DNA from 4 places in the Actinomadura verrucosospora genome. Region 4 is predicted to be linked to each of the others. Evidence: riboswitches for the same ligand, from Rfam matches in the RefSeq annotation. Region 4 holds a riboswitch; each other region holds the start of a gene.
What was found. A riboswitch is a leader RNA that binds a small molecule or an ion and turns the genes downstream of it on or off. The one in region 4 is predicted to bind cyclic di-AMP.
Positions count from the first base shown of each region.

Region 1 (7,148 bases), on a different contig from region 4:
GGCGCCCAGAAGCGGTGAGGCGTGCTACTGAGTGGAGGTGTCGGCCGGTGGGGCGAGGCCGGTCATTGCGAGGTCGACGATGGCGTTGACGTGCTCGGCGTCGGCCGTGCGCGGGGTGAGCAGGCGGCGGTAGTAGGCGGCGCCGTAGAGCAGTTCGGTGACGAGGACCGGGTCGGCGTCGGCGCGGACCTGGCCCTTGCGCTGCGCTACGCGGATGCGGTCGGCCGCGGCGCCCGCCAGGTGACCGATGAAGTTGTCCCACAAGGCCTGGTGGAGGTCCGGGTCGTGCTGGGCCTCGCCGATCAGTGCGCGGTAGTGCGGGAAGACGTGCGGGTCGCCGAGGATGCGCGAGGCCGCCGCCATCTGCGTCTTGATGTCCGCGACGAAGTCACCGGTGTCGGGGAAGGTCGCGTCCATCTTCCAGGTGGACAGCAGGCCGTCCAGCAGCACGGCCGCCTTGGACGGCCACCAGCGGTAGATCGTGTTCTTGCCGACGCCGGCGCGGGCGGCGATGCCCTCGATGCTGACCTTGCGGTACCCGACCTCCTGGCACAGGTCCATGGCGGCCTTGATGACGGCGTTGGCGGCCTCTTCACTTCGGCGCTCAGGACGTCTGGGTGACATGGGGACAGCATAGCCCTCAGGCGGCACGGAACGTTCCGTATTGACGCGGCGAGCGACGGCGGGCATGCTGAGGCGGCACGGAACGATCCGTGCCGCCATCGAAGGACGAACCCATGAAAGTTGAGTTCACCCACGACATCGCCTGCGTCTGGTCGGCGCTCGGCTACGCCCGCTTCCAGCGGGCCGCCGAGGAGCACCGTGCGGGTGGCGGCGAACTGGAGGTCGTCTTCAGGCCGTACCAGACCGCGGGTTCCGCGGCGGAACCGCCGCCGAGCCGCGGCCATTTCCCTCTCGCGCCCACCGCGCGGGTCGAGCAGATCGCACGGGCGGCGGCGGTCGACGGCCTGGTGGTGAACCTCGACCGGATCGTGCCCGCCCGCACCGCCGACGCCCACCGGCTCATCGCGCTGGCGGCCGCGCACGGCACCGCCGAGGACATGACCGCCCGTCTTTACCGCGCCTACTTCAGTGACGGTCTGGACATCGGCGACGTCAACGTGCTGCGGGGCTTGGCGTCCGCGACCGGCGTCAGGTGGGACGGCGAGCGGCCCCACGCGGAACCGGCTCGGTCCGCTCGCGTGTCCGGCCCGCGAGTGCCGGTCTTCCGGTTTCCCGACGGGACGGTCCTGGTCGGAGCCGTGTCACTCGCCGCGCTGAAGGGTGAGTTGATGAGGGCCGACTCACCGCGCTGGCGCTCCAGCAGGACCACGCATCCGCGCCCGGCTCCGGTGCGACTATGACGCGTCCTGGTCGGTCGTGAACTTGGGCACCTTGATGACCAGCCCGCGGGTGGGGGCGCGCTCGGGGGTGATCGTCTCCCGTTGGGGCGAGGTGGCGACCAGAAATCTTGGGTCGACTTGACTGGACCGCAGCCCTTGCGTTGAGGGCGCTTTGGGGAGTCTTTACAGGTCAGCGGCGTCTTTGGGGTGTGCTTGACGAAATATGGGGCCGCTTGAACCTGTTGTGGGTGTGTGACCGACGGGAAAGCCCGTCCGGAGCGCCCGACCAGATCGTGACGGGCGCATCGAGTCCCTGATCATCAGGACGGCCGATCAAGGCACGTCCGCCGCCGAGTCCGCAGAGCGCCGATCACTGGCCGAGCGGAGCCGGGGACCCACCGAAACACCGGGGTGAATCCGCACTCCCGCCTTGCGCGGGGTCGCGGTAGGGCCACTTCCATGCCCGAACCCGACAGCTAACCCGGTAGGCGGACTGGAAGACCTCAGGAGAACCTTCGCATGACCGCTCGTACTTTCGACCTGACCAAGCGCATGGGCACCCGCTTCGCCGCCGGAGCCGTCCTCTCCCTGGCGAGCGCTTTCGGCTTCGCCTCCCTGGCCCCGTCCGCCCATGCGGACACCAAGCCCGCGAACACCGCGCACGTCGCCGCCGCGCCCCAGGCCGGCGCCAACGGCGCGAAGACCGCCACCGCCGGCGCCTCCGCGCAGGACGTCATCAAGCTCGCCCGCACGCAGATCGGCACCCACGAGGACGCCTCGGGCAACAGCAAGTTCAACGACTGGTACGTCGGCTCGCCGCTGGGCGAGCAGAACGCCCACCGCATCGGTTCCAAGAGCGCCTCGGTCTACAAGGGCCAGTCCTGGTGCGACATGTTCGTGTCCTGGCTGGGCCAGCACACCGGCACCAAGGGCATGGGCGCCGACGCCTACACCGTCAGCCACGCCAAGTGGTTCAAGAAGACCGGCCGCTTCGGCCAGACCCCGAAGCCCGGCGCCGTGGTCTTCTTCGCCTGGAACGGCGGCGGCATCAAGGGCGTCGAGCACGTCGGCATCGTCGTCAAGGACAACCACGACGGCACCATCAACACCATCGAGGGCAACACCGGTGACGCGGTGAAGAAGAAGGTCCGCGACACGTCCACCGTCGCCGGCTACGGCTACCCCCAGTACCGGTGAGCCAGGGCCGCTGAGCGGCCCGTTGCCCCGCACCGTCCAGTGGTGCCTCCCCCTTCTCCATCCCTCCGCGATCACACCCACGTCGCGAGCACGCCCACGTGCCGTGCGCCGGATCCGTCATGCCCGAACGGCGAGCCCCCGACTAGCCGAAGCCGTGACCCGGCGCCCCGGACCACCGAGCAAAGGATGAACATGCAGAAGCGAGCCATCGACACCGCCCTGATCGGTACCGCTCTCGCGGGCCTGCTGGCCGCGGGCGTGGCGGCCGGGACCTCCCACGGGGCCCAGGCCGACGAGCCGATGTCGCACAAGGTCATCGGACAGCAGGTGGCCGGGCAGCAGGTCACCGGCCACAAGATGACCGGACAGCTGGTCACCGGACAACAGCTGAGCGGGCACAAGGTGACCGGACAGCCGGTCACCGGAAAGCAGGTGACCGGAAAGGTGACCGGCCAGCAGGTGGGGCAGCCCGCCGCGAAGGCCACCCACCACGGCACCGCCAAGGTCGCACCGAAGCGCCACGCCGTCCTGTCGGGCAGCACCAAGGCGTCCTACTTCTGGGACGACGGCTCGGGCGTGAACGGCGACACGGGCGCCCCGGCGGGCGGCAAGCCGATGCAGAAGGGCCTGTTCGCCAGCCCGAGCTGGCCCATGCACACCAAGGTGAAGGTCACCTACAAGGGGCGCAGCGTCACCGGCTTCGTCGGGGACCGCGGGCCGGGCGAGCCGTCGCACCGCGGCGTCATGCTCGACCTCGACACCTACACCTTCCGCCACCTGGTGGACGGCAAGAAGCCGCGGAGCAAGTACGACACGGGCACCTCGGCGGGCCACCTGAAGGGCGTCAAGTACGAGATCCTGTCCTGGGGCCACGGCGCCGGCAAGAAGGGCGCCCCGAAGCCCCTCGGCTGATCAGGCCCGACCGGGTGACCCCTCCTGGCCTCACCACGGACCCCGCTCCCGTCTTCGGACGAGGGCGGGGTCTGTCACGTCCGGGGTAGGACTGGGGTGGGGCGCCAGCCGGGCGCTCCTGGGCGAGGGAGTGCCAGTGGGATTAGACGTCAGAGCGATCCAGGTAGTGACCTGCGACATCTTCGGGACGACCGTCGACTGGCGGACAGGGGTCGCCGGCCAGGTGGCGGCGATCGCTGCGGAGTGCGGTGTCGCGTTGGAGAGCGAGGCCTTCGCCGACCAATGGCGCGAGCGGTACCTCCCGTCCATGCAGCGGGTCAGCAGCGGAGAGCGGGAGTGGGTGTACCTCGACACGCTGCACCGGGAGTCGCTGGACGAGCTGCTGGAGCTGCACGGCGTTGCTGACGCCTTCGACGAGACCGCACGGCGGCGGCTCGTCCGGGCCTGGCATCGCCTGCCCGCGTGGGACGACTCGGTGGACGGCCTGGCACGCCTGAGGGAGAGCCGCGTGGTGGCGGCGCTGTCCAACGGCGGGTTCGCCCTGCTGACGCACCTGGTCAAGGGGGCGGGGCTGCCGTTCGACTGCATCCTGTCGGCGGAGCTCGCCCGCACGTACAAGCCCGAGCCGGAGGCGTACCTGACAGCAGTGCGGCTGCTGGACGTGGAACCGGCGGAGGTGCTGATGGTCGCCGCGCACAAGTGGGACATCGACGGCGCCAGGGGAGCCGGGCTCGCCACCGCGTTCCTGGAGCGTCCGCTGGAGAAGGGGCCCTCTCTCACGGCCGACCGGGCGGACGACGTGGAATGCGACCTCGTCGTGCGCGGGTTCGGTGAGCTCGCCGATCTCCTGGAGGCCGGTCCGCGGACCTAGCGGACGGGGCGGCCGTTCGCCCTGTCCGGGGCTTCCACCTTTCCGGCGATGTGTTCCAGGGCGGTGAGGTCTTCCGGTCCAAGGCGGTCGATGAAGTGGTGGCGCACTGACTCCAGGTGGGCGGGGGCGGCGTCCGTCAAGGTGTCCAGGCCGTGTTCGGTGAGGACCAGGATGCAGCCCCTTCCGTCGGCCGGGTCGGGTGCGCGGCGGATGAGGCCGCGGGCCTCCATGCGGGTGGCGTGCCGGGAGAGCCGGCTGCGCGACCAGCCCATCTTCGCGGCCTGCTCGTGCAGGGTGCCGGCGTGGCCCGGCCGTTCCGACAGCGTGCTGAGCACCTCGTAGTCGGGCTCGGAGAGGCCGACCCGGGAGAGGTCGCGGGCGGTGCCGGTCTGGACGGCGATCACCATGCGGCGGAAGGCCCGCCACGCCCGTTCCTCGTCCGGGGTCAGCCAGCGCACGGGCTCGTCCGGCGGATTCTTTGACATGTAAACAACCTATCGCCTAAGTTCATTTACATGTCAACGAAACAGGTGCGCGTCCTCGTGCTGGTGTGCAGCACCCGCCCCGGCGCCCTCGGCCCCGCGGTGGGGGCATGGCTGACCGAGACGATCACGCCCCGCGCCGCCGAGCTCGGCGCCGAGCTGGTGCCGCTGGCCCTCGCCGACCTCGACCTCCCGTTCCTCGACGAGGAGGAACATCCGTCGGCGGGCGTGTACCGCAACGAGCACACGCGCAGGTGGAGCGCGATCGCGGACGGCGTGGACGGCCTCATCGTCGTGACGCCGGAGTACAACTACGGGATGCCGGCGTCCCTGAAGAACGCGCTGGACTACCTCTCCCGCGAGTGGGTGTGGAAACCGGTCGGTTTCGTCAGCTACGGCAACACCTCGGCGGGCACGAGGGCCGTGCAGCACGCCAAGCAGGTGGTGACCACGCTGCGCCTGGTACCGCTGGGGTCCACGGTCGCGCTCCGCATCGCCGACGCCGTGCACGACGGGGAGGTGCGGCCCGCCGCCGCTGCCGGCAAGGCCGCGAACGACGTCCTGGAGGAGCTGGTCCGGGTCGCGCACGCGCTCCGGCCGATGCGAGAGCGAGCACGGCCCGCATCGGCGGCCGGCCCCGAACCGGGCTCCTACCTGCGGCGGCTGACGCCGGACGATGCCCCCGAGGTGACCGTCCTGCAGCGGTGCTGCTGGGTGGACGAGGCCCTCGCCAACGACCCCGTGACCGTCCCGGCGCTGCACGAGTCCGTGGAGCAGGTCCGTGACTGGCTCGCGTCCTGGGACGCGATCGGGCTGTGGCGGGACGGCCGGCTCCTCGGCATGGTGCGGACCCGCCGCGAGGACGCCGAGTGGCACGTGGGACGGCTCGGCGTCGTCCCCGACCTGCGGGGGCGCGGCCTGGGGCGCTGGCTGCTCCATGAGGCGGAGGCCGCCGCCGACCAGGCCTGCCGCAGCATCGTGCTGTCCACGGGAGCGGGCAGCCGGAACAACATCGCGCTCTACCGGAGCGAGGGATACCGGCCGGCCCCCGTCCCCGGCGACGACGGAACCATCCGCCTGACCAAGATGCGCCTCAGCACTGGTTGATCGGCCCGTGCGCAGGGGGAGTGCGGCGCGACGGGATGCGGCGGCGTTCACTCATCGGGTGGCCGCCCGTCCTGCGGTCGAGCGGGAAGTGGGAGAGCCAGGCCGGACTTGATGGTGTCGAAGACGACCAGGGTCTCGTAGCGCTGGACGTTGTCGTCCGCCTTCAACAGGCGGTCTCCGAGCCGACCGCAGTCGCGCATGCTCCGCGCGGCCAGGACGATTACGTAGTCCCACGGCCCCGCGACGCGGTAGCACTGCTGGACCTGAGGCTCCGAGCGCATCCGTTCGGCGAAGGCCCGGTGGTGCTCGAACGATTCCCGGACGAGGGTCACCAGGACCGTGGCCAGGACGGTGGGACCGAAGCGGTGCGGATCGAGGACGGCGACCTGCCGGGCGATGAGACCGTGCCGGCGGTAGCGGGCGATCCGCCGCTGGACGGCGCTCGGGGACAGTCCGACCTGTTCCCCGAGGTCGTGCAGGGTGCGCCCGGCGTCGTGCTGAAGGAGGTCCAGCAGCAGGGCGTCGATCTCGTCCAGGCGGGGCGGCGGCGATTCGGGCACGCAAGATTATTGCGCCTTGGTGCAAGAATTCTCAATCGCGTCGATCGGAAGCTCGGTTAGCGTCGGCCGGGTCGGAAAGCCTCGGCGGAAGGTGGCGCGCATGGACCTGGACGTGGCGCGGATCGAGCAGGCCCTACGGGTGATCGATCCGGTGTTCCTCAACACCCCGCAGTACCTCGACGAACAGCTGTGCCGGGCGCTGGGCGGCCGCGCGGTGACGGTGAAACTGGAGACGGCCAACCCGGTGCGCAGCTTCAAGGGCCGGGGCGCCGACCTGATGCTCAGCACTCTCGCCCCCGGCACGCCGGTGGTGTGCGCCAGCTCGGGCAACTTCGGGCAGGCCGTCGCCTACGCCGGGCGAGCACGCGGGATGCCGGTCGAGGTGTTCGTGCCCGAGACCGTCAATCCCGGCAAGCGCGAGCGGATGGAGACGTTCGGCGCCCGCGTCGTCGCGGCGGGACCGGACGGCTCGTCGGCGCGGGAGGCCGCGGCCGCCCACGCCGGGCGCCATCCTGACCGCGTCCATCTGCAGGACGGCGTCCAGGCGGCGATCGCCGAAGGCGCCGGGACGATCGGCGCCGAGCTGACCCGCGGCGCGCCGGCCGGGGCGTGCTTCGACGCCGTCGTGCTCCCGGTCGGGGACGGCGCGCTGATCAACGGCGTGGCGCGCTGGATG
Region 1 covers NZ_BAABEV010000005.1:93,339-100,486, reverse strand. The annotation lists gene ABD944_RS07820 (TetR/AcrR family transcriptional regulator) at 25-624, opposite strand; gene ABD944_RS07815 (DsbA family oxidoreductase) at 738-1,364, shown strand; cyclic di-AMP (ydaO/yuaA leader) riboswitch at 1,698-1,848, shown strand; gene ABD944_RS07810 (CHAP domain-containing protein) at 1,863-2,540, shown strand; gene ABD944_RS07805 (RlpA-like double-psi beta-barrel domain-containing protein) at 2,733-3,452, shown strand; gene ABD944_RS07800 (haloacid dehalogenase type II) at 3,619-4,323, shown strand; gene ABD944_RS07795 (MarR family winged helix-turn-helix transcriptional regulator) at 4,320-4,808, opposite strand; gene ABD944_RS07790 (GNAT family N-acetyltransferase) at 4,839-5,912, shown strand; gene ABD944_RS07785 (Lrp/AsnC family transcriptional regulator) at 5,960-6,472, opposite strand; gene ABD944_RS07780 (threonine ammonia-lyase) at 6,573-7,148, shown strand, end outside.
Region 1: it holds a riboswitch for cyclic di-AMP, as region 4 does, so the genes downstream of both, ABD944_RS07810 (CHAP domain-containing protein) here and ABD944_RS38615 (CHAP domain-containing protein) in region 4, are expected to answer to the same signal.

Region 2 (7,148 bases), on a different contig from region 4:
GATGCTGGATCATCATCGTGAGGAACGCCCTGTCGAACGCCGCGCCCTTGGCCGCCTCCAGTTCCTTCATGTCCTTCTCGCTCATCATGCCGTCCATGCCGTCCGTGCCGCCGTGGTGCATGCCGCCCATGCCGGTCGTGCCAGGCGAGGGGACGGGGGCGCCCCAGGCCTTCAGCCACGCGCCGAGCTGCTGGATCTCCGGTCCCTGCGCCTTCTTGATGTCGGCGGCCAGGGTCTTCACCTCCGCCGACGAGGCGCGGGTGGCGGCGAGGTCGGCCATCTCGATCGCCTGCCGGTGGTGCGGGATCATCATCTGCGCGAACATGACGTCCTGGCCGTTGTGCGGTCCGGCCTGCGCGCCGCCGGCAGGTGCCGAGTGGGCGGGCATGGAGTGGGCGGGCATCGAGTGGCCCGTCGAGCCGCCGTCGTCGCCGTCGCCGCACGCCGCCAGGGCGATCGCCAGGGCCGGGACGGTGATGAGCGCGAACGCTCGCTTCATGGTGGTGAGCCTTCCGTGTCGAGTGCTGTGATCGGTGGTCGGCGGCGGCGCCCGTTTCCGGGCGCCGCTGGACCTGTCACAGCCTCAGCACGCTCAACCTGTGCAGGGAGGGTCTCGGCGGGGGCCGTCCGACCAGGAGGATCCGCACCCGCGGCGGCCGCGACACGGCCATCGGCGGCGACCTCCGCAGGCGCAGCGCCAGGAGGGCCGCGACGAGGGCGAGTGCGAGCAGGGTCAGCATGGCCAGGCAGACCTGGCCGCCGGGGTGGTCGGGGTGGCGGTCGGAGTGATGGCCGCCGGGCCGGTCGCCCCGGGGCGGACGGTGCCCCGCCATCGCTTCGGCGGCGGGGGCGGCGTGCCCGGCGGCCATGGACGTCAGCGGAACGCCGCCCATCTCCGCCGGGCTCGCCGTGGACTGGAAGCCGTGCATCGCCAGCAGCCCGAGGAGCACGAGCAGGCCGGACGCCAGCCGGAGGACGTCCGGGCGCACGGAGCGCCTCGGCCGTCCCACCGGCCGTTCCGCGTGCGCGCCGTCCCGTGCGGGGAGGCCGCCGACGTGCGTGCTCATCTCGCGGACCAGGGTAGCGAAGGGTGATCGGCGGTCACCGGCGGGTCACCGCTTCGAGGGGTCAGGCGACACGGACCCCGCCCGCGAACGGGCGGCCGGCGATGGGGGCGATCTTGACGACGTCGCCGGTCTGCGGCGCGTGGACCATGTTGCCGTTGCCGATGTACATGCCCATGTGGTGCAGGTCGCTGTGGAAGAACACCAGGTCGCCGGGCTTGAGCTGGCTCATGCTCACGTGGGTCCCGGCGTTGTACTGGCTGCCGGTGTAGTGGCCGAGCGTGATGCCGACCTGCGCGTAGGCGTAGAGGGTCAGCCCGGAGCAGTCGAAGCCCTTGATGTTGGCGCCCTGCGCGGTGCCGTAGCTCGGGCCGGACGCGTTGCCGCCGCCCCAGGAGTAGGGCACGCCCTGCTGGGCGAGGGCGGCCCGGACGGCCGTCATGGCCTTGGCCGAGGCCCCGCCGGAGTTGAGGTTGGGGATGGAGGCGGGACCCGTGCCCGCGGTCCTGAAGGTGCCGAGCTGCTTCTCGACCTTCTTGAGCTTGATCTGGAGTTCCCGGCGCTTCTTCCTCGCCTCGCCGGTGAGCGCGCGCACCTGGGCGGCGCGCTGCTCGGCGGCCTTGCGGGACCGGTCGGCGCCCTGCATCACCTGGAGCATCTGGGTGATGCGGACGTCGTTCTGCTTGGCGAAGTAGTTGAGGGTGGCCGACTGGTCCAGGACGGCCTGCGGGTCGGACGACGAGGCGAACGTGATGGCCGGGTCCGCCGGGCCGTTCTTGTAGCTGTCCGCGGCGATCTTCGCCATGCGTTCGCGCGCTTCGTCCAGCGCCTTCTGCTGGCGCAGGGCGCTGCTCTTGGCGAGCTTCGCGGCGTGCTCGGCCTGCTTGAGGCGTTCGCGCAGGCCGTTGTACTGCTCGCTGAGCTTCTCGGCCTCGTCGGCGAGCTTCTCCTGCTGCGCGGTCAGTTGCTTGCGCGTCGGCTTCGGCTCGGCGTGGGCGGGCGCGGGCGCGAGAAGCCCGGCGGACAGCGCGAGGGCGGCCGTCCATGCCGTGACGTCGCCGAGCCGGCGGGTGCGGATCCTGCGGCGGGCTGTCGTTCGGGGGCCGGCAGCTCGTCGCTGCATGCGGTGTCCTCTCCTGTACCGCCTACCGGGTCAGCTGACGGGTTCGGGCCGGAGTCGCCCTACCGTCCCGCGGGACGGACTCACCCCTGAAGATCGGGTCCCCGGTTCCCCGGACGGAGACGTCCGCGGGATTCGGCGCGGTCGCCGGCCGTCCCCGGCGGGGACGTCGGACCGTGACCTCCTACGGAGCGTAGGAGGTTTACGGTCGGTTCGCCACCGAAGCGGCAGATTTCCCCAAATGCCACATTCCGCCTCAGCAGGCCGCGGCGAGCTCCACGACCGCCGCGGCCCCGGCCAGGAGCGGCGCGGCGACCGCCGCCACCGCGAACAGGCCCGCCGCGAGCCGGACGGCGCGCCGCGGCCTCGCCGGGGCGCCCTCCAGCCGCAGCACCCGCTCCATCAGCGCACCGGCGGCCGGCGTGCCCGCCGCGCCGAGCGCCCCCGCGCCGGCGGGCGCCGCCGAGAGCCGGCACAACGCGTCGACCAGCGGCTTCCTGCCGTGGACGCGGACCGCGGCGTCGTCCGCGGCCATCTCCAGCAGCAGCGGCAGCCGCGCCTTCGCGCGCCGGACGGTCGGCAGCCACGGCAGCATGGCGTGGACCAGGTCCAGGGCCAGCAGGAAGACATGGTGGCGCTGGCGCAGGTGCGCGCGCTCGTGCGCCAGGACGGCCCCGAGCTCCTCGGCGCTGAGCGCCCGCTGGGCCCCGGTGCTGACCACGATCGCGCGGTGCCGGGACGGCAGCGAGTACGCCACGGGCACGGGGTGGTCGAGGACGAGGACGTCCGGATGGCGGCGGTCCTCCCGGGCGACCAGCCGCAGCATCTCCCGGTGCCGCCGGCGGTGGCGCACGGCCCGGCCGAGCCTCGGCAGGCCGCGGGCGAGCACGGCGGCGCAGGCCGCGGCGAGGACGGCGGTCGCGACGGCCGCGGCGGCGGTGGCGAGACGGCCGTGATGGGGCAGGCAGTCGCGCAGCCGGGACAGCAGTCCGTGCCCCGGACCCGGCGGCGCGAGCAGCCCCGCCGCCGCGATCCCCGCCGCGGCGATGAACGTCCCCGCGAGGGCGGCCGTCCAGCAGGCGATGGCCGTCCCCGGGCCGACGGCGGAGCGCCTGAGGAGGTCCAGAACGGGCCCCGCGGCGCATCCCAGCAGGACCACCGAGACGACGAGCCCGACCACCAGCGGGATCACGGGATCACGCGTCCTCGCCGGCGGTCCGCCGCCGCAGGGCGTCCAGGAGGTGCCGGGCGTCCTCCGGCGGGACGCTCTCGGCGAACCTCGCCAGGATGGCGCCGTGGTCGGAGGCCTCGCTCAGGGCGTCCAGCATCAGCTCGACCGCGTACTCCTCCCGCGGCCGCGTGGGGCTGTAGCGGAAGGCCGTGCCCTCCTGCGTACGCCGGAGGAGGCCCTTCTGCGCCAGGCGTTCGGCCACGGTCTGCACGGTGTTGTAGGCCAGTGCCCTGTCCGCGTCCTCGTTCAGCTCGGCCAGCAGCTCACGGACCCGCAGCGGGCGGGGCGCCGCCCAGAGCACGTCCATGATGGAGCGTTCGAGCGATCCTCCGAGTGCGGACACGCGGTCACCTCCGTACCGCCCCCATTGTGCCGGACGTCTCCTGGGGGCCGGCCTCCTGGAGCGGGGTCTCTCCAGCGTGGGCGGGTTCCCGGCGGCCCGGCATCCACCAGTTGGCCCTGCCGCACAGCTCCATCACCGCGGGGACGAGGACCATCCGGACGACGGTGGCGTCGACGAGCACGGCGACGGCCATGCCGAGGCCGATCTGCTTGACCGACACGTCGGGGCCGAGCAGGGACGTCGAGAAGACGGCGATCATGATGGCGGCCGCGGCGGTGATGACCTTGGCGGTGCGCGCCAGCCCCCGGGTGACGGCCGTCCGGGTGTCGCCGGTGCGCTCGTACTCCTCCCGGATCCGCGAGATCAGGAAGACCTCGTAGTCCATGGACAGGCCGAACAGCAGCGGGAACATCATCATCGGCACCCAGGTCGTGATCGGCATGGTGGTGGGGAAGCCGAGGGCCTTCCCGAGCCAGCCCCACTGGACGACCGCGACCAGCACGCCGTAGGCCGCGCCGATCGACAGCAGGTTCATCACCGCGGCCTGCAGCGCGATCGTGACCGACCGGACCAGCGCGACCAGCAGCACGAGCGACAGCGCGACGACGACCGCGATCATCAGGGGCAGGCGGGAGCCGACCTCCTCGGCGATGTCGATCGCGCCGGCGTTCGGGCCGCCGACCTGGACGCCGGCGCCGCCGGGCGCCGCGGGCAGGACGTCGTCGCGCAGCCGGTGCACCAGGTCGGCGGTGGCCTCGTCCTGGGCGCCGCTCTTCGGGAAGGCCATGAACGTGGCCGCGCGCCCGTCCTCGCTGATCCGGGGCGGCGTGACGGAGGCGATGCCCTCGGTCCGTCCGACCGCGTCGACGACGGGGCGCAGATCGGCGTCCGGGGATCCGATCCGCGCGGCGAAGATCAAGGGCGCGCCGTAGCCGGGCCCGAAGCCCTCGGACAGGATCGTGTACGAGGTGTGGCTGCTCCGGTCGTGCGGCTGGACGCTGGCGTCGGGCAGGCTCAGCCGCATCGACAGCACGGGGGCGGCGAGCACGAGCAGGCCCGTCCCGGCGAGGACCGCCGCGACCAGCGGCCTGCGCTGCACCACGCCTGCCCAGCGTTCGGCGGGGGGACGGCGCTCGCCGGGGCGCGGGCGCGGCGCGCGGCGCGGCAGCCGCAGCGAGTCGATCCGGCGGCCGGTGAAGCCGAGGAGCGCGGGCAGCAGGGTCACCGCGGCGATCATCGTGACCAGCACGGTCACCGACGCGGCGACGGCCACGCCCGTCATCAGCCGCTGCCCCATGACGACCAGTCCGAGCAGCGCGATCACCACGGTCGTGCCGGCGAACAGCACGGCGTGCCCGGCGGTGGCGATGGCCGTGGCCGTGGCGCCTTCGGGGTCGTCCCCGTCCCGCAGGGCCTCCCGGTAGCGGGTCACGATGAACAGCGCGTAGTCGATGCCGATGCCGAGGCCGACCAGCACGGCGACGAGCACGGTGAAGTCGGGCGCGGGGACGAGGTGCCCCACCAGCTTGATCAGGGCCATTCCGCCGAGGATGGCCGTCAGCGCCGTCGCGATCGGCAGGCCCATCGCGACCAGCGACCCGAAGGAGATGAACAGGATCACCGCGGCGGTCAGCAGGCCCACGCCTTCGGCCGGGCCCTGCTGGGGCGTCTCGGCCTTCTCCGCCCGCTCGCCGCCCAGCCCGAGGAGCAGGCCGTCGCCGGAGGCGTCCTTGACCGCCTCCACCAGGGGCTTGATGTCGGTCTTCTTGGCCGCCTCCTCGGTCAGCGGGATCGTCGTCCGGGCGATGCGGCGGTCGCGCGTCACCAGGTTCGGGTCCTGGTAGGGGGAGGTCACCGGCCCGGTCACGGGCGAGGCGTCCAGGACGGCGACGACCTTCTCGATCCGCCGCCGGGCGGCGGGGTCGTCGATCCCCCGGTCCGCCTTGATCGCCAGGGTCAGGGTGTCGCCCCGCCGCTCGGGGAAGTGCCTCTCGATCAGCTTCTGCGCCTTGGCCGATCCGGAGTCTCCGCCGGAGAAGTCGTTGTCGGGCGCGGCGCCGAAGCCGAAGCCGGCGAACGCCACGGCGACCACGCCGACGAGCCAGGCCAGGAGCACCAGGCGGCGGCGCCGGTGGCAGAAGCGGGCCAGCGCCGCGAGGGCGCCGTCCGGTCGCGGGTCTGCGGAATGCTCGCTCATGGCGGCGATCGTCGCGCCGGCGGGGCGCCCGCCGCGTCTGCCGGACGACGGCGGCGTCTACGCAGTCGGGCGTACGCCGCTCCGCGGGCCGCTCCACCTGGCGGAGGAGCAGGTCGCGCGCCTGAGCGCAGGAGCGTTCGCGCACCACGACAGTAGGATTCCGGCATGGAACGCCGTACCGGGACGTTCTCCCTGCGCGCGGTGACGCACGACACGCTGCTCGCGCTCCTCGTCACCGTGATGCAGGTCCAGGGAACGCTCGGCCGCATCGCCGCCGAAGGGGCGACGCGGCCGCTCGCCGACCTGGGGAACCTCGGATACGCGCTGCTGGTCGTGAGCGGGCTGGCCGTGGCCCTGCGCCGGCGGTGGCCGGCGCCGGTCTTCGCGGTCACCGCGCTCGCCAGCCTCGTGTACTACGGGCTCGACTTCCCGGACGGGCCCGGCTGGCTCGCGCTCTTCGTCTCCCTCTACACCCTCGCGGCCTACGGCGACGGACGCCGGTCACTGGTGATCGCCGGTTCGGGGATCGGCGTGCTGGCCGCCGTATGGCTGTACACGGCGCACGACATCGAACCGCGCGCCGCCATCGGCTGGGTGTTCTTCCGCATCGGCGCGTCGGTCATGAGCGCGGCCCTCGGCGAGTCCGTCCGGTCCCGCCGGGTCATCGCGGCCGAGGCCGAGAAGCGCGCGGAACTGGCCGAACGGACCCGCGAGGAGGAGGCCCGGGCGCGCGTGGACGCGGAGCGCCTCCGGATCGCCCGCGAGGTCCACGACACCGTCGCCCACGCGGTGGCCATCATCAACGTGCAGTCCGGGGTCACCGCGCACGTGCTCGACAAGCGTCCGGAGCAGGCGCGCGAAGCGCTGCGGACCATCGAGCAGACCAGCTCGCGGGCGCTGCGGGAGATGCGCGCCGTCCTCGGCGTCCTGCGCGAGGACGGCGACGGGCGCGCACCGCAGCCCGGCCTGGAGCAGATCGGTGAGCTCACCGCGAAGGCGCGCGAGGCGGGACTCGACGTCACGCTGGAGGCGTCCCCTCCCGCGACGCCGCTGCCGAGCGCGGTGGGAGGCGCCGCCTACCGGATCCTCCAGGAGTCGGTCACCAATGTGATCCGCCATGTCGGCCCCACCCGCGTGACGGTCGCGCTGACCTCCGGGACCGACGCCCTGGAGATCCGCGTGACCGACGAGGG
Region 2 covers NZ_BAABEV010000038.1:74,183-81,330, reverse strand. The annotation lists gene ABD944_RS31695 (DUF305 domain-containing protein) at 1-499, opposite strand, end outside; gene ABD944_RS31690 (DUF6153 family protein) at 576-1,067, opposite strand; gene ABD944_RS31685 (NlpC/P60 family protein) at 1,129-2,187, opposite strand; cyclic di-AMP (ydaO/yuaA leader) riboswitch at 2,191-2,335, opposite strand; gene ABD944_RS31680 (M56 family metallopeptidase) at 2,441-3,376, opposite strand; gene ABD944_RS31675 (BlaI/MecI/CopY family transcriptional regulator) at 3,381-3,758, opposite strand; gene ABD944_RS31670 (MMPL family transporter) at 3,763-5,955, opposite strand; gene ABD944_RS31665 (sensor histidine kinase) at 6,121-7,148, shown strand, end outside.
Region 2: it holds a riboswitch for cyclic di-AMP, as region 4 does, so the genes downstream of both, ABD944_RS31685 (NlpC/P60 family protein) here and ABD944_RS38615 (CHAP domain-containing protein) in region 4, are expected to answer to the same signal.

Region 3 (7,148 bases), on a different contig from region 4:
TCCCAGCCGGCCTGCTCCAACAACCCCAGCAGCCGGTGCGCGAACTCCGCACGAGCAGCAGGCCGTCGGCGCACCGTGTCGCCCACACGGACGCTCCCACTCACGAACCCGCCAGGCAGCGAGAACTCAGACACCGCACCAGTCCTCCGCATGCCGCGACCGCTTCCTCGCAATGGAACGTGCCCCTTTTCGCTACCACGGCCCTCGCCGACGTCACCCCCACCGCCGAACTGCACGGTGGACTGGAGGCCTGATAGATCGGCTGGCCTGGTTGAACACGGGGAGAGGGCACGCTGGCGGGTTCCGGGTCTTCTGGTCCTGTGTGAACCGTCCGGGTGCCGGGGGAGACGGCCGAGTTCGCTAACGAACGGCTAACTAACGATCAAGAGGCCGGTTCTCCGTGGTGGAGAAACGGCCTCTGAGCTGGTACTTCTTGTCGGGACGGCGGGATTTGAACCCACGACCCCTTGACCCCCAGTCAAGTGCGCTGCCAAACTGCGCTACGTCCCGGTGCCCGTTTGAGCGGGCGTGATTACTGTAGCGCAGTCTGCGGGGTCGTGCGTACCGAGATACGGGGGCGCGGATCTCTGGTAGGCAGGCCTGATGGTGCGTTTGCGGGCGGTGCTGGCCGGGGTCTTGGGCCTGGGGCTGGTGTGCGGGTGCGGGGACGGTGGAGGGGCTCGGGCGGTGAGCGGGAGTCCTGAGCCGGAGAGGTCCGTGCCGCGGGTTTCGGAGGCGCCGTCCAAGGCGCCGGTCGTGCGGGTGCCGGTTGGTGTGCGGGCCTCGTACGAGGTGTTCGACCGGGCCGCCGGGCGGGTGGTGGTCGCGCGGGCGACGCGGCGGACGTTCCGGTCGGCCTCGGTGGTGAAGGTCCTCATCGCGCTGGACTACATGGATCGGCATGAGGTGTCGGCGGCCGATCGGCGGCTGCTGGTGCCGATGCTGCGGTCCAGTGACGACGGGGCCGCCACGGAGTTCTGGCGGCGGGGCGGGCGGAAGCAGATCATCGAGCGCATGGTGCGGAAGATGGGGCTGGAGGACACCGCGCCGCCGCCCGCGGAGAAGCCCGGGTTCTGGGGGTACACGGCGCTCAGTGCGCGGGACGTGGTGCGGATGTACCGGTACCTGCTGGAACGGGCGCCGGAGGGGCAGCGGGAGTTCGTGCTCCAGCAGTTGCGGGCGTCGACGCCCTGCGGGACGGACGGGTTCGACCAGACGTTCGGGATCCCGCGGGCGGTGAAGCGGCCGTGGGCCGTCAAGCAGGGGTGGTCGGGGTTCGGGGAGACGCCGTCGGAGCCGTGCCATGTGCGGCCGGCGGCGTGGCGGCCCGACCTGGGGCTGGGGCGGCCCGTGCTGCACACGACGGGGGTCGTGGGGGACAAGATCGTGGTGGTGCTGACGCTGCATCCGGCGGGGACTCCGTTCGGGACGGCGGCGGCGCGGATCACCTCGCTGACGCGGCAGGTGACGCGGGTGTGACGTGGGTCACACGGCGGGGAACGGGTCCGTTTTGAGACGGTCACCGGAAGTGGTCGGCTTCGGGCGTGAACGGAAAACCCGGGCAAAGATCTAGCCTCTTTGCAGGGACATGGGCGAATAGTCCCTCACTGACGTATGTAGCTTTTTTCTCCCAGGGGCAGGTGACGCCGAACGGGGGACGGGGTTGGCGGAAGCGGAAGGCACGCAGCCCGGGGTGCCCGGCGCGGACGTGGAGGACCTCCGGGGCGCGGCGCGTGACCGGGCCGTGCTGGCGGAGGCGCGGGTCGTGCTGGCCCGGCGTCTCGGCGTCCCGCCGGGCGAGGCCCTGCAGCACCTGATCTGGCTCGCGCGCGATCTGGACATCGACATGGCCGAGGCGGCGTCGCTGCTGGTCAAGGACGGCGGCGCCGGGCCGGTGGGGGCCGTGGTGGCGGGGCGGAGGGCGCCGCGCGCCGAGGAGGTGCCCGCGGAGCGCCAGGCGGTCCTGTCGGAGGCCGAGGACGTCCTGCGCCGGGTGACGGCCGAGGACACCGCGGGGGACGCGGAGATCCTCGCGAGGGTACCCGACGACCCGGCGGCGACGGCGGTGCTGGAGGGGGCGCTCGACTCGGCGGCCCACCTGGTCCCGGTGCGGGGGCCGGACGGCAGCGTGGTCGACTTCCTTTTCGCGGAGCTCAACGGCATCGCCAAGGACATGTTCGGGCGGGGCCGGGAGGAGCTGACCGGACTGCGGCTGCTGCGAACGGACCCGGGGGCGGTGCTCAGCGGCCTGTTCGACGACTACGTCGGGGTGCTGGAGTCCGGGACGCGTTTGGAACGTTCCTCGATCCAGTACTCGACGGCTCAGCGGGGCCTGTCCCGCTCGTCGCGGATGAGTGTGCGATGCGTGCGGGTGCCTACCGGTATCTGTGTGACATGGCGGTACCACCTGGCCGAGGACCGTATCGCGCGGCGGCTGGAGCGGGTCGAGCGGCTCGCGCTGATCGGGTTCGGGGAGTGGGACCTCGCCACCGGGGAGGCGGACTGGACGCCGCAGATGCTGGCCAACTACGGCCTGTCTTCCGACGAGGTGCCGCCGATGCCGCACGACCTGCCGAAGGTCGTGGCCGACGACGACCTGCCGCTGGTCGAGGAGGCCGTCCAGACCATGTTCTCGCGGCGTGAACCGGTCGAGGCGGAGCACCGCGTGATCAGCCATGACGGGACGCCCCGCCATCTGTGGGTGTTCGCCGAGCCCGTGCTCGGCGAGTCCGGCCTGCCCGTCTCGATCAACATCGTGTCGCAGGACATCACCCGGCGGCGCGGGGTGGAGCGCGCGCTGGCCGAGACCCGGCGGCAGATGCTGCGCCAGCAGGCGCGGACGGCCCAGGAGCGGCGCGTGGCGGTGACCCTGCGGCGGGCCATCCTGCCGGACGAGGACGAGGTCGAGCAGCTGCCGGGCCTGTGCACCTCGATCCGCAGCATGGCGGCGGAGAGCACGGCCCGCATCGGGGGCGACTGGTTCGCGACCAAGGCCCTCCAGGACGGGCGGGCGATGTTCGCGATCGGGGACGCTGCCGGGCACGGGCTGCCGGCGGCGGCGGCGATGGCGCGCACCCGGAACGGCCTGCTGGGTCTCGCCTGCACGGGGGAGCGCCCGGGGCGGCTGGTCGGCTGGCTGAACGAGCTGATCGGCGGCATGGACCCGCCGGCGACGGGCACCGCCATCGTCGCCCACTACGACCCGTCCCGGCACGTCCTGGAGTGGACGTGCGCGGGCCATCCGCCGCCGATCCTGGTCCGGGACGGGCGGGCGACCCCGCTGGAGGTGGTCCGCGACCCGATGCTCGGCGCCATGCCCGGCTGGGAGTACACGACGATCACCACTGGACTCACGTCGGGCGACATGCTCTTCCTCTACACCGACGGCCTGGTGGAGCGCCGGGACGCGGACCTGGACGAGCGGATCGTCCGCCTGACCCACATCCTGCGGGACTCCTCCACGCGTCCCGACCGGGTGCTGGACGAGGTGCTGGCGCGGATGGAGCACGACCGGGCGGCGGACGACACCACGCTGTTCGCCCTTTACGTAGAGTGACCGTCCGGGCCTCGCGGTGACGGACGGCACGCCTGGCCAGCGAAGATCACCTAGTGTGACGTGCGCCTCACCCGGCGGGGCGGCCGGGTGGCGGGCCGCCTCGGCGGAGACCGTCCGACGCCCCCTATTCGATCTTCTTTACCTTTTCCCGAAGGCTCGGTAAGGGCGGCGGGCAAGGGGTTGGGCGCCTCTCGAGAAAGATCGGGAAGAGGCGGCGCCGCCCCGGTGTTGGGAGTCTCTTGAGAGGGCTTTGAGCAGGCAAGACTTTACTTTATGCCTGGTTTGCTTTTCTTGAGAAGGTTGGTACCTTCGATCCCGAATCACGCAGCGCGTCCCATGCGTTGCCACCGGCCGCACCATGCGCGGCCGAGGATCGCGGAGCGGTATCCGCACGCGATGCGCGCCAATCGACGCGCGCCCCCTCATCAAGATCTGCCAGAGAGAACATCCGTATACCTGCACCGCTCCCGCGGTGCGAGGCCGAGTCCGTCCGGTCGGTGACCGGAGCGGAGCCGGGGACCCACGTTTCTGGGGTGAATCGGCGCGCCCGAGAGTCGCGCCGTAGGGCTGCTTCCATGCCCGAATCCGTCAGCTAACCCGGTAGGCGCCATGGAAGACAAGGAGATTCCCTGCATGTCCGGTCTTTTCGATCGACTTTCGCTCAACCGCCTCACCCCCGAGGACAAGGCCGTCGGCGTCGCCGTGGGCGCGGTCCTGGCGGGCGCGGTCGGGCTCTCGGTGGTCAACCCCCTCGCCGGCGGCCGCGCGGCCGCCGAGACCTCCGCCCAGGCGGCGGTGGTCTCCGAGCAGGGGACCGCCGCTCACCAGCCCTCCCGGGCCAAGACGGTGAAGGCCGAGAACGCCGTCGCCGAGGCGCGGCGCGAGGGCTTCAAGGTCCCCCCGCACGCGGTCAAGCCCGCCGAAGTGATCAAGCTCGCGGAGTCGCAGGTCGGCGTCCACGAGGGCAAGGGCGGTCAGACCAAGTACCACAAGTGGTACATCTCGACTCCGCACGCGAAGGCCACCGCCAAGCGCGACGGCGGCTTCTCGGTCAAGGAGTACAACGGCGCCCAGTGGTGCAACATGTTCGTCTCCTGGCTCGGCGCCCAGACCGGCGTCAAGAACATGGGCTGGGACGCCTACACCGTCCAGCACGCCAGCTGGTTCAAGCAGACCGACCGCTGGGGCCACAAGGCCAGGCCGGGCGCCGTGGTGTTCTTCGACTGGCAGGACGGCTCCAGGGCCGGCATCGGTGACATCGACCACGTCGGCATCGTCGTCAAGGACAACGGCGACGGCAGCATCACCACCGTCGAGGGCAACACCGACAACGCGGTGCAGAAGAAGGTCCGCGAGAAGTCGCAGGTCGTCGGCTACGGCTACCCCGACTACGCCCGCTGATCCGACGCGTCCCGAGAAGGTGCGCGCCTCGCGAAGGCGCCCGGCCTCCAGGCCGGGCGCCTTCTGGCGTTCCGGGTGTTGTGCCCAAACCCTCCGGTGACGGTGGGTAATGCTAAGCGTTGACAGCCTTTGATCCCTCTTGGACCTCAGTGCGGAGTTCCTGGAAAGGAATCCAGCACGCCGGAGTCTGCGGAGGGGGATGCCCATGGCGGTGCGCCCGGATGTCAGCGTGGTGGTGATCGCCTACAACGACGCCCGCAGGCTTCCGCGGGCGGTGGCCTCGACGCTGGCGCAGTCGCTGGGCGGCGTCGAGACGGTGATCGTCGACGACGCGAGCACCGACGGGACGGGCGAGGCCGCCGACCGGCTCGCCGCGGCCCATCCGGGGCGGGTCCGGACCGTCCACCTGCCGGCCAACTCCGGCGGCTGCGGCCGTCCCCGCAACACCGGGATCGAGGAGTCCACCGGCCGGTACGTGATGTTCCTCGACAGCGACGACCTGCTGGACCGGCACGCCTGCCTCAACCTCCTCGCCGCCGCCGAGGACACCGGCGCCGACGTGGTCTCGGGGCTCTGCGACCGGATCTTCCTCGACCTGCCCGAGGGCGCCAAAGGGCGGATCCGCCCCTGGTACCCGTGGCTCTACCGGCACAGCGCGGTCTACGGGTCGCTGAGCGAGAGACCCGATCTCCTCTACGACACCCTCTCGACCAACAAGGCCTACCGGCGCGGCTTCCTGGAGGAGCACGGCCTGCGGTTCGTCGAGCGGCTGCACTACGAGGACCTGCTGTTCACCGCCGAGGCCTACCTGGAGGCGGGGCGGACCGCCCTGATCCCGCACCGCGTCTACAACTGGCTGGTCAAGGAGCGGACGCGGGCGCCGTCGATCTCCAACCGGCGCGCCGACCTGGCCAACTTCACCGACCGGCTGGAGATCCACCGCCGCATCGACATGCTCTTCGCGTTGCGCGGCGCCTACGACCTGCAGCGGGCCAAGGACGTCAAGTTCGTCAACCACGACCTGGTGCTGTACCTGCGCGACCTGCGCGACCGCGACCCGGCCCACCAGGCGCGCTTCCTCGACCTGGCCGCCGCCTACCTGGATGAGCTGGACCCGCGGGTCTTCGAGCAGGCCAACCCGCTGCCCGCGATCGCCGCGCACCTGATCCGCGAGGGCGATCACGCGGGCGCGCTCGCCGCCGCCGAGTACGACCCCGTGAAGCGCCCCGAGTTGCGCGCCCGCCTGGTGGAGCGGGACGGGCGGGTCTACTGGGGCGCCGGTCGCCCGCGCGGCACGCTCGGCCGCCGCGTCCGAGACGTCACGTCCTTCGGGTTCCACGTGCGGCCCCTCCGGGAGCTGCGCCCGGCGAACACCGTGACGCGGCTGGAGACGCGCGGCGGCCGCGTGCTCATGGCCGGCCACGTGCTGAACCCGCTGGAGCGGATCCCGCGGGATGCCGAGCTGGCCGGGACGCTGGAGTTCCGCGACCGGCGCGGCCGCTCGCGGAAGGGGCGGGTCCGCGCGTCCGTCCGGCACGAGGGCGACCGGCTCACCTGGCGCGCCGAGTTCGACCCCGCCCGCAGGATCCGCCCCCTCGGGTTCATCGACCCCGTCTGGGACGTGCGGCTGCGCATCCGGGTGGACGGCGAGGAGGTGGTCACCCGGCTCGGCGAGGGGCGCGGGTCGCCGTCGCTCGGCGGGGTCTCGCTGCCCGTCCGGCCGCGGCTGACGCGGTTCGCGGGGGACCGGCTCCGCTCCTACGTCACCGAGGGCGGGCACCTGGCGTTCGCCCTGGAGGCGGGGAGCCCGTGGGCGCGGCTCACCCGCGCCGCCGCGCGCCGCGCCGCCCTGTCCCGCCCGGGACGGCTGACCCGGCACCGGCTCCGGGAGCTGGGCCGGGCGGTGCGCCGGACCCTGACCGGCCGGAACACCAAGATCATCGTGTTCAACCGGGTGCTGAGCCGGCTGCCCGTCCGGGCCGGCCTGGCGGTCTTCGAGAGCCAGCTCGGCCGCCACTACTCCGACAACCCCAAGTACATCTACCGGGAACTGCGCAGGTCCGGCCGCCCGGTGACGGCCGTGTGGTCGTACGCCTCGTCCCCCAAGGGGTTCCCCGACGACGCCCGGCTCGTCAAGCGCGGGTCCTGGGCGTACTACCTGGCGCTCGCGCGGGCCCAGTTCTGGATCGAC
Region 3 covers NZ_BAABEV010000002.1:357,667-364,814, forward strand. The annotation lists gene ABD944_RS04005 (phosphotransferase) at 1-86, opposite strand, end outside; tRNA gene ABD944_RS04010 (tRNA-Pro) at 437-510, opposite strand; gene ABD944_RS04015 (hypothetical protein) at 718-1,479, shown strand; gene ABD944_RS04020 (PP2C family protein-serine/threonine phosphatase) at 1,664-3,556, shown strand; cyclic di-AMP (ydaO/yuaA leader) riboswitch at 4,025-4,177, shown strand; gene ABD944_RS04025 (CHAP domain-containing protein) at 4,190-4,957, shown strand; gene ABD944_RS04030 (bifunctional glycosyltransferase/CDP-glycerol:glycerophosphate glycerophosphotransferase) at 5,163-7,148, shown strand, end outside.
Region 3: it holds a riboswitch for cyclic di-AMP, as region 4 does, so the genes downstream of both, ABD944_RS04025 (CHAP domain-containing protein) here and ABD944_RS38615 (CHAP domain-containing protein) in region 4, are expected to answer to the same signal.

Region 4 (7,148 bases):
GGGTGCCCTGGACGCCGTGCCCCCGGGCCCCGTGCCCCTGGGCTCCGCGCCCTTGGACACCGTGCGCAGCCGTCATGAGCGCGACCGTAGAGGACCCCACCGACAGAACTTCGTGCCGCTAGGGTTGGGGGGCGCCGGGACGTCCCGCCGGGCGGGGGCCGCGAGGACGGGCGGGAGGCATCCCGCCGAGGGCCGGGCGCGATCCGTCCGATCGCACGTTCGCCCTGGTTAGGGCGTACCGCGCTCGGGAACACACAGCCCACCGGCGGCGCAGCCCGGAAGGAGCGGGATCATCGACAGCGGTCCCGAAGCGACCCCCGGCGACGGGGAGCCCGCGGAGAAGGCGTCCCGCCCGCTGCCCGAGGCGGTGCGGCAGGGCGTGGTGGAGGCCGCCGCCGACCTGATCGGGTCACTGCCCTCCGACGAGATCCCCGTGCCGCTGCGCCGGTTCGCGCGGTTCGAGCGCCGCAAGCGCGCCAGGCTCGCGGGCCAGCACATCGCGGCGGTGCTGGAGAAGGACGGGGAGTTCCGGAGCCGGGTCACCGCGCCGCTCCGGGAGGCGCAGGCCGACCTGGTGGAGGCGGTCGAGGGCGGGAACGTGCCGCCCGCGGCCGACCCGGTGCGCGTCGCCGTGCTGGCGTACCTGCTGCGCCCGGCGGGCTGGACAGAGCTGGTGGAGTCCGCGCGCGAGGAGCTGGCGCGTTCGGCGAGCGCGTCGGAGGAGCAGGAGGCCGAACGCCGCGTCGCCGCGCTGAAGGCGGAGCTCGCCGCGACCCGCGACGCCCGCGGCGCCGAGCTGGCCAAGCTGCGCGCCGAGCTGCGCGAGACCAAGGCCGAGGTCGCCGAGCTGCGCCGCAAGCTGCACGACGCGCGCACCCGGTTCCGGGCCGCGGAGGAGCGCGCACACGCGGTCGCGGAGGAGGCCGACCGCGAGCTCGCCGCCGCGCGCGAGTCGACCGCCGCGTCGGACAAGGAGCTGCGCAGGCTGCGCGCCCGGGCCGCGCGGGCGGAGGAGGCGGCCGAGACCGCCAAGCGGGCCGCGCGGGAGGGGCGCAACGTCGACGACGTGCGGCTGCGGATGCTGCTGGACGCGCTGGTGGACGCCGCGCAGGGCGTCCGCCGGGAGCTGGCCCTGCCCTCCACCATCGGCCGTCCCGCCGACGCGGTCGGCGGGCTGGAGCCCGACCGGCTGGCGCACCGCGCGCTGCCCGGCCGGGCCCTGTCCGACAGCGACCCGCAGCTGCTGGACCGGCTGCTGACGCTTCCGCAGGTGCACCTGGTGGTGGACGGCTACAACGTCACCAAGACCGGGTACGGGGAGCTGCCGCTGGCCGACCAGCGCAGCCGGCTGCTGTCGGGGCTCGGCGGGCTCGCCGCGCAGACGCGCGCCGAGGTGACGTGCGTGTTCGACGGGGCGGAACTGGACGCGCCGGTCGCCATCGCGGCGCCGCGCGGGGTACGGGTGCGGTTCAGCCACCCGGGCCAGACGGCGGACGAGCTGATCGGCGAGCTCGTGCGGGCCGAGCCGCCGGGCCGCTCGGTGGTCGTGGTGTCGTCCGACCGGGAGGTCGCCGACGCCGCCCGGCGCGCCAACGCGCGCCCCTGCCCGTCCTCCCTGCTGCTGCGCAGGCTGGGCCGCTCCTAAGACGCCCATAAGGCTCCGATAAGGCAGTCCTCGCGGTATGTGATCATGGCGTCACTAAAAGTGGATGATAATGAGAGATGTCAATCAAAGAGTGATGAATCGGTTGTGACGGCTGTTGCCCCTCGCTAATGTCGTCCGCTGACGTCGTGGACGAGAGGGGCGAAACCGACCGTGGCCAATGATCACATCGGGGCACCGGCGCAGCGGCCTGGCCGCGGGGCGGGCTCTGCGGGCACAGGCCTCCGCCGTCGCCTGGCGGCCGTCGCCGGACTGACCGTGGCGGTCTCCCTGACCTGCTCCCCGGTGGTGGCGCACGCCGAGCCCAAGCCGACCCGGGCGCAGGCCCAGAAGACGCTCGACAAGCTCAACGAGAAGATGGACCAGAAGGTCGAGCAGTTCAACCAGAACCGCGAGAAGCTCAAGGTCGCCAAGAAGAAGTTCGACGCCGCGACCAAGGCGAGCAAGCAGGAGCAGGCCGACTTCGAGGAGCAGCGGTCCAAGATCGCGCAGATGGCGGCCACCGCCTACAAGAACGGTGACTCGGCCGACGTCACCGGCTTCGTCGGCAGCAACGACCCGCAGTCGATCCTCGACCAGGCCGCCGTCTTCTCGCACCTGTCGCACGAGCGCAGCTCCCAGCTCACCCAGTTCCTCGCGACCGCCCAGCGGCTCCGCCGCGAGCAGTCCCAGGCGAAGGCCGCCTACGACGAGGTGAAGTCCAAGCAGGACGAGCTGAAGAAGCAGAAGCAGGACCTCGACAAGCAGGTGCAGAAGCAGAAGGCGCTCGTGCGCCGGCTCGGCGGCGGAAGCACGCCCTCCCGCCCGGGCGGCGGCGGCCCCACGGGCGGCACCTACAACGGCCCGGCGAGCGGCCCGGCCCGCACGGCGCTCAACTTCGCCTACGCGCAGCTCGGCAAGCCCTACTCCTACGGCGCCGAGGGCCCGGACTCCTACGACTGCTCCGGTCTGACCATGAAGGCCTGGGCCGCCGCGGGCGTCAGCATCACCCGCACCACCAACACCCAGTACGCCTACACCAGCTCCAAGCGGGTCGCCTGGAACAACATGCAGCCCGGTGATCTGGTGTTCTTCAGCAACCTCGGCCACGTCGGCCTCTACGTGGGCGGCGGCAAGATGATCCACGCCCCGCACACCGGCGACGTCGTCAAGATCAGCGACATCAGCTCCGGCTACTACAAGAGCAACTTCTACGGCGCCGGGCGCCCCTGACACACCCCCTGACCCCCTGCTCCACGGGCGTCACGGGACCTCCATCGACAACGGACCAGGCTTGACCTGGTCCGTTGTTGATTTTGGGGGGGTTTGCCTTCTTTTGGGGTTTTGGTACCTTTGCACCACTCACGGCGCCCTCCAGACGCCGTGGACCCGCGGCGCCCACCTGGCGCCCCGGCCCCACGCGGCGCATCCAGCACCCGCGTGACGGCGGCGCGAGCCACGCGCCGCTCCCCCCAGGCGGCACGCCCCACGTGCCGTCCCGCGGCGCCCGAAGGCGCCGCACGGTCTCGTCGCAGACCCGGCCGACCCCGTCCACCGTGCGCACGCCCGCAGCGTGCATGGCGCTGAGCGCGCAGCCGCGGTGGCGTACACGGGGCAGGCCCCGGACGGTCCCCGGAGACGGGCCGCCGTCCGTCCACAACACAAGGCGCCGCTCGTTCGCACGCGGGAGACAGGTCCCGCGCCGGGCCCCATCTCGCCCCCAGGATCGCAGCGGCAGCGCCGAATCCGCCTCAGCGCGGAACCGGGGACCCATCTGCGCCGGAGTCCGGAGGAACTCTCCGGACGGGCATTCCGGCACCCGGGGTGAATCGGCGCGTCTCTCCCGGCAGTCCGGTGAGAGCCGCCGTAGGGCCACTTCCACGCCCGAACCCGTCAGCTAACCCGGTAGGCGTCTGGAAGAGAAGGAGTGAATCCCGCAGCGTTACCTGGGGCGTGGCCGCCACGCGGCCACGCCCCCACCCCCTGCACTCCGCGGGCGTCCACGCCCGCCGAGATTCCCCATTCAGAACCGGTGTGCCCGCCCCCGGGCACGTCACCGCCGAGTCCGCGGACCGCCGTGCCCCGCATGCGCGTCCACCGTGGAACCGGGGACCCACTGCGTCCTTTTCGGGGTGAATCGGCCTGCCTTCGCGGGCCGTAGGGCGGCTTCCACGCCCGAACCCGTCAGCTAACCCGGTAGGCGGCATGGAAGTCGAGGAGATCCCCCCGTGCCACGCGCGCACTGCAAGAAGACCCACGGCAGGCACCGCAAGCCGAACCCCCTGTCCCTGACCTGGCGGACGACCGGCGGCGTGATCGTCGGCGCCGCCGTGCTCGGCACCGCCGCCGCCACCGCGCAGGCGTCGGTCCTGCCGTTCGGCTCCACCCCGGTGAGGGCCGCCGCCGCGGCCGACCTCGCCCCCGGCCTGACGGCGCACGGCGGCCCGCCCGGGCGCCGTGCCGAGGACGAGCGCAAGACGACCGGCTCGAAGGCTCCGGCGAAGAAGGACCAGCCCGAGCAGCCGAAGGCGGAGACCTCCGAGAAGGCCGCCCCGAAGACCGTCGCGAAGTCGCGCCCCACCGCCGCGCAGGCCATCGAGCTCGCCCGCTCGCAGGTCGGCGTCGAGGAGGACGGCGGCGGCGAGACCAAGTTCCAGGACTGGTACATGGCCACGTCCCGCGCGCGGGAGACCCTCGCGCGCGACGGCGGCTCCCTCAGCGGCTACGGCGACGCGAACTGGTGCGACATGTTCGTCTCCTGGGTGGGCGAGCAGATCGGCTTCAGCGACCAGGTCGGCAGCGACGCCTGGACGGTCGCCCACGCCCGCTGGTTCCAGGAGCACGGCCGCTGGGGCAACGAGCCGAGGCCCGGCGCGATCGTGTTCTTCTCGTGGGGCGGCAGTGAGTCCGTCGACGACATCGAGCACGTCGGCATGGTGGTCAAGAAGATCGACGATGGCACGATCGAGACCGTCGAGGGCAACACCGACAACGCCGTCCGGATAAAGGAACGTTCCACAGACGTCGTCGTCGGCTACGGCTACCCGGACTACCGGTCGTGACGGCGCCCCACGCCCCGCGCCCTGCATAGGATCGCGCCCATGGAGGAAGGCCCCGGGCAGGACGCCCCCGTCACGCGGCGCAGGGTCCTCGCCCTCGGCGCGGGCGGGGTCGCCGTCCTCCTCGCCGGAGGCGCCGGCCTGGCGGGCTCGCGCTCCGGCGGCCGGGCGGCGGGCGCCCGTGCTCCCGGCTCCCCGTCCGCCGGGACGTTCAATCCCTCCCTGGCCTCCGCCGTCCTCGCCAATCGCGCCGCGGCCGTCCGCCAAGGCGACCGCATGGCGTTCCTCGCCACGGTGGGCAACGCCCCCGCCGCCTTCCAGGACACCCAGTCCCGCATGTACGGGAACCTCCGGAAGCTTCCCCTGGAAGGCTGGCGGGAGCGCGTCGTCCGCGTCGAGACCGTGGACGGCGAGACCGCCGTCGTCCGCGTCGAGGCGCGCTACAGGCTGCGCGGCTTCGACCGGAGCGACGTGGCCCGCACCCGCTACCTCACGCTGGCCCCGCGGGGCGGTGCGTGGACGATCGTCGGCGACGGGACGTCCCGCGGCCTCGCCGACGACACCGACATCTGGGACTGCGGCCCCCTGACGGTGGTCAGGGGCCGCACGAGCCTGGTCGTCGGCGACGGCGCCGGCCTCGACGGCATCGCCCGGCGGCTGGACGCGGCCGTCCCGGTCGTGACGTCCGTGGTCGGCACGGGGTGGGCGCGGCGGGTCGTCGCGCTCGTCCCCGCCGACGCGACCGTCGCCTCCGCGCTCGCCGGCCCCGGGCAGAGCCTCGGCCAGATCGCCGCGCTCGCCGCCGTCGCCCCGGCCGCCGGGGGCGGTCGCGGCGAGGACCGCGTCATCGTCTCCCCCGGCACCTTCGGCCGCCTCAACGAGCTGGGCCGCGACGTCGTCCTCGCCCACGAACTGACCCACGTCGCCACCGGCGGCGCCCGCGACGGGCGCACCCCGCTGTGGCTGATCGAGGGCTTCGCGGACTACGTCGGCTACCGGCGCGTCAAGATCAGCACCCGGTCGGCGGCGGGCGAGCTGCGCCGCGAGGTCTCCGCCGGGCGCGCGCCCTCCGCGCTGCCCTCCGCCGACGCGTTCGCCGGCGGCTCCCCCCGCCTCAGCCAGGCCTACCAGGAGGCCTGGCTCGCCTGCCGGATGGTCGCCGACCGGTACGGTGAAGCGGCGCTGGTGCGGCTCTACCGGGCCGCCGGGCGCGCCCCGGAGGCCGCGGCGCTGCGCGACGTGCTCGGCCTGACGCGGGAGCGCTTCACCGCACTGTGGCGCGACTACGTGAAGGAGGAGCTCGCATGAGCGAGGCGGAGACCGACGAGGACCGCGCCGGGAACTCCGCCGCCGGAACCCCCGGCGCCGCCCCCGCGCGCCGGCCCCGGATCGCCGCCGCCGTCACCGCCGCCGTGCTCTTCGCCGGGGTCGCGACCGTGCTCGCGAGGACCACGCCGTGGAACCCGCTCCCCGGGCACGTCCCCGGCGGGCGGGTGGAACCCGATCCCGCGCTGGACTTCACCCCCGCCGAGATCGCCCGCTCCCGGGCGTTCGACTCGGCCGTCAACCCGCCCGCCTACACCGGGCTCCTCGTCGGCCTCGCCCTGATCCTGGTGCTGGGCCTCACGCCGCTGGGCGCCCGGTTCATCGGCTGGGCCACCGCGAGAACCCGCCGCCGGCCGCTTCGGATCATCCTCGGAACCATGGCCCTGACCACGCTGCTGCGCGTCGCCGGGCTCCCGTTCCACATCTGGAGCGAGTCCGTGCTGCGCCGATACGGGCTGTCCACGCAGAGCTGGCCCGCATGGCTCGTCGACCAGGCGAAGTCCCTCGCCGTCACGTGGGTCATCTACACGATCGCCCTGCTGCTCCTCTACGCCCTCATCCGCCGCTTCCCGCGCCACTGGTGGGCCGGCGCCGCCGCGGGCGGGTTCGTCCTCGTCGTCTTCGCCTCGTTCGTCTACCCGCTCGCCGTGGAGCCCGTGTTCAACAAGTTCCACTCGCTGCCGGCGGGGCGGTTGCGCACCGACCTGCTGGCGATGGCCGAGCGGGACGGCGTGCCCGTCGAGGACGTCCTCGTCGCGGACGCCTCCCGCCGGACGACGTCCCTGAACGCCTACGTGTCCGGGTTCGGCTCCACGCGCCGCATCGTCCTCTACGACACGCTGCTGAAGTCGCCGCCCGCCCAGGTCGAGTCCATCGTCGGGCACGAGCTCGGCCACGCCAAGCGCGACGACGTGCTGTGGGGCACGCTCGTCGGCGCGCTCGGGGTGGCGGGGGCCATGTGCCTGCTGTACCTGCTGATGACGTCCCCGCGCCTGCTGCGGCGCGCCGGGCTCGATCCCGGCGGGCCCGGCGCCGGCGGGACCGGGCCGGACGCGCGCCGCGGCGGTGCGGCGGCCGACCCGAGGTCCATCGCGCTCCTCCTCGCGCTCGTGACCGCCGGG
Region 4 covers NZ_BAABEV010000061.1:16,536-23,683, reverse strand. The annotation lists gene ABD944_RS38630 (DEDD exonuclease domain-containing protein) at 1-76, opposite strand, end outside; gene ABD944_RS38625 (NYN domain-containing protein) at 368-1,645, shown strand; gene ABD944_RS38620 (C40 family peptidase) at 1,922-2,875, shown strand; cyclic di-AMP (ydaO/yuaA leader) riboswitch at 3,371-3,569, shown strand; cyclic di-AMP (ydaO/yuaA leader) riboswitch at 3,706-3,861, shown strand; gene ABD944_RS38615 (CHAP domain-containing protein) at 3,871-4,704, shown strand; gene ABD944_RS38610 (hypothetical protein) at 4,744-6,009, shown strand; gene ABD944_RS38605 (M48 family metallopeptidase) at 6,006-7,148, shown strand, end outside.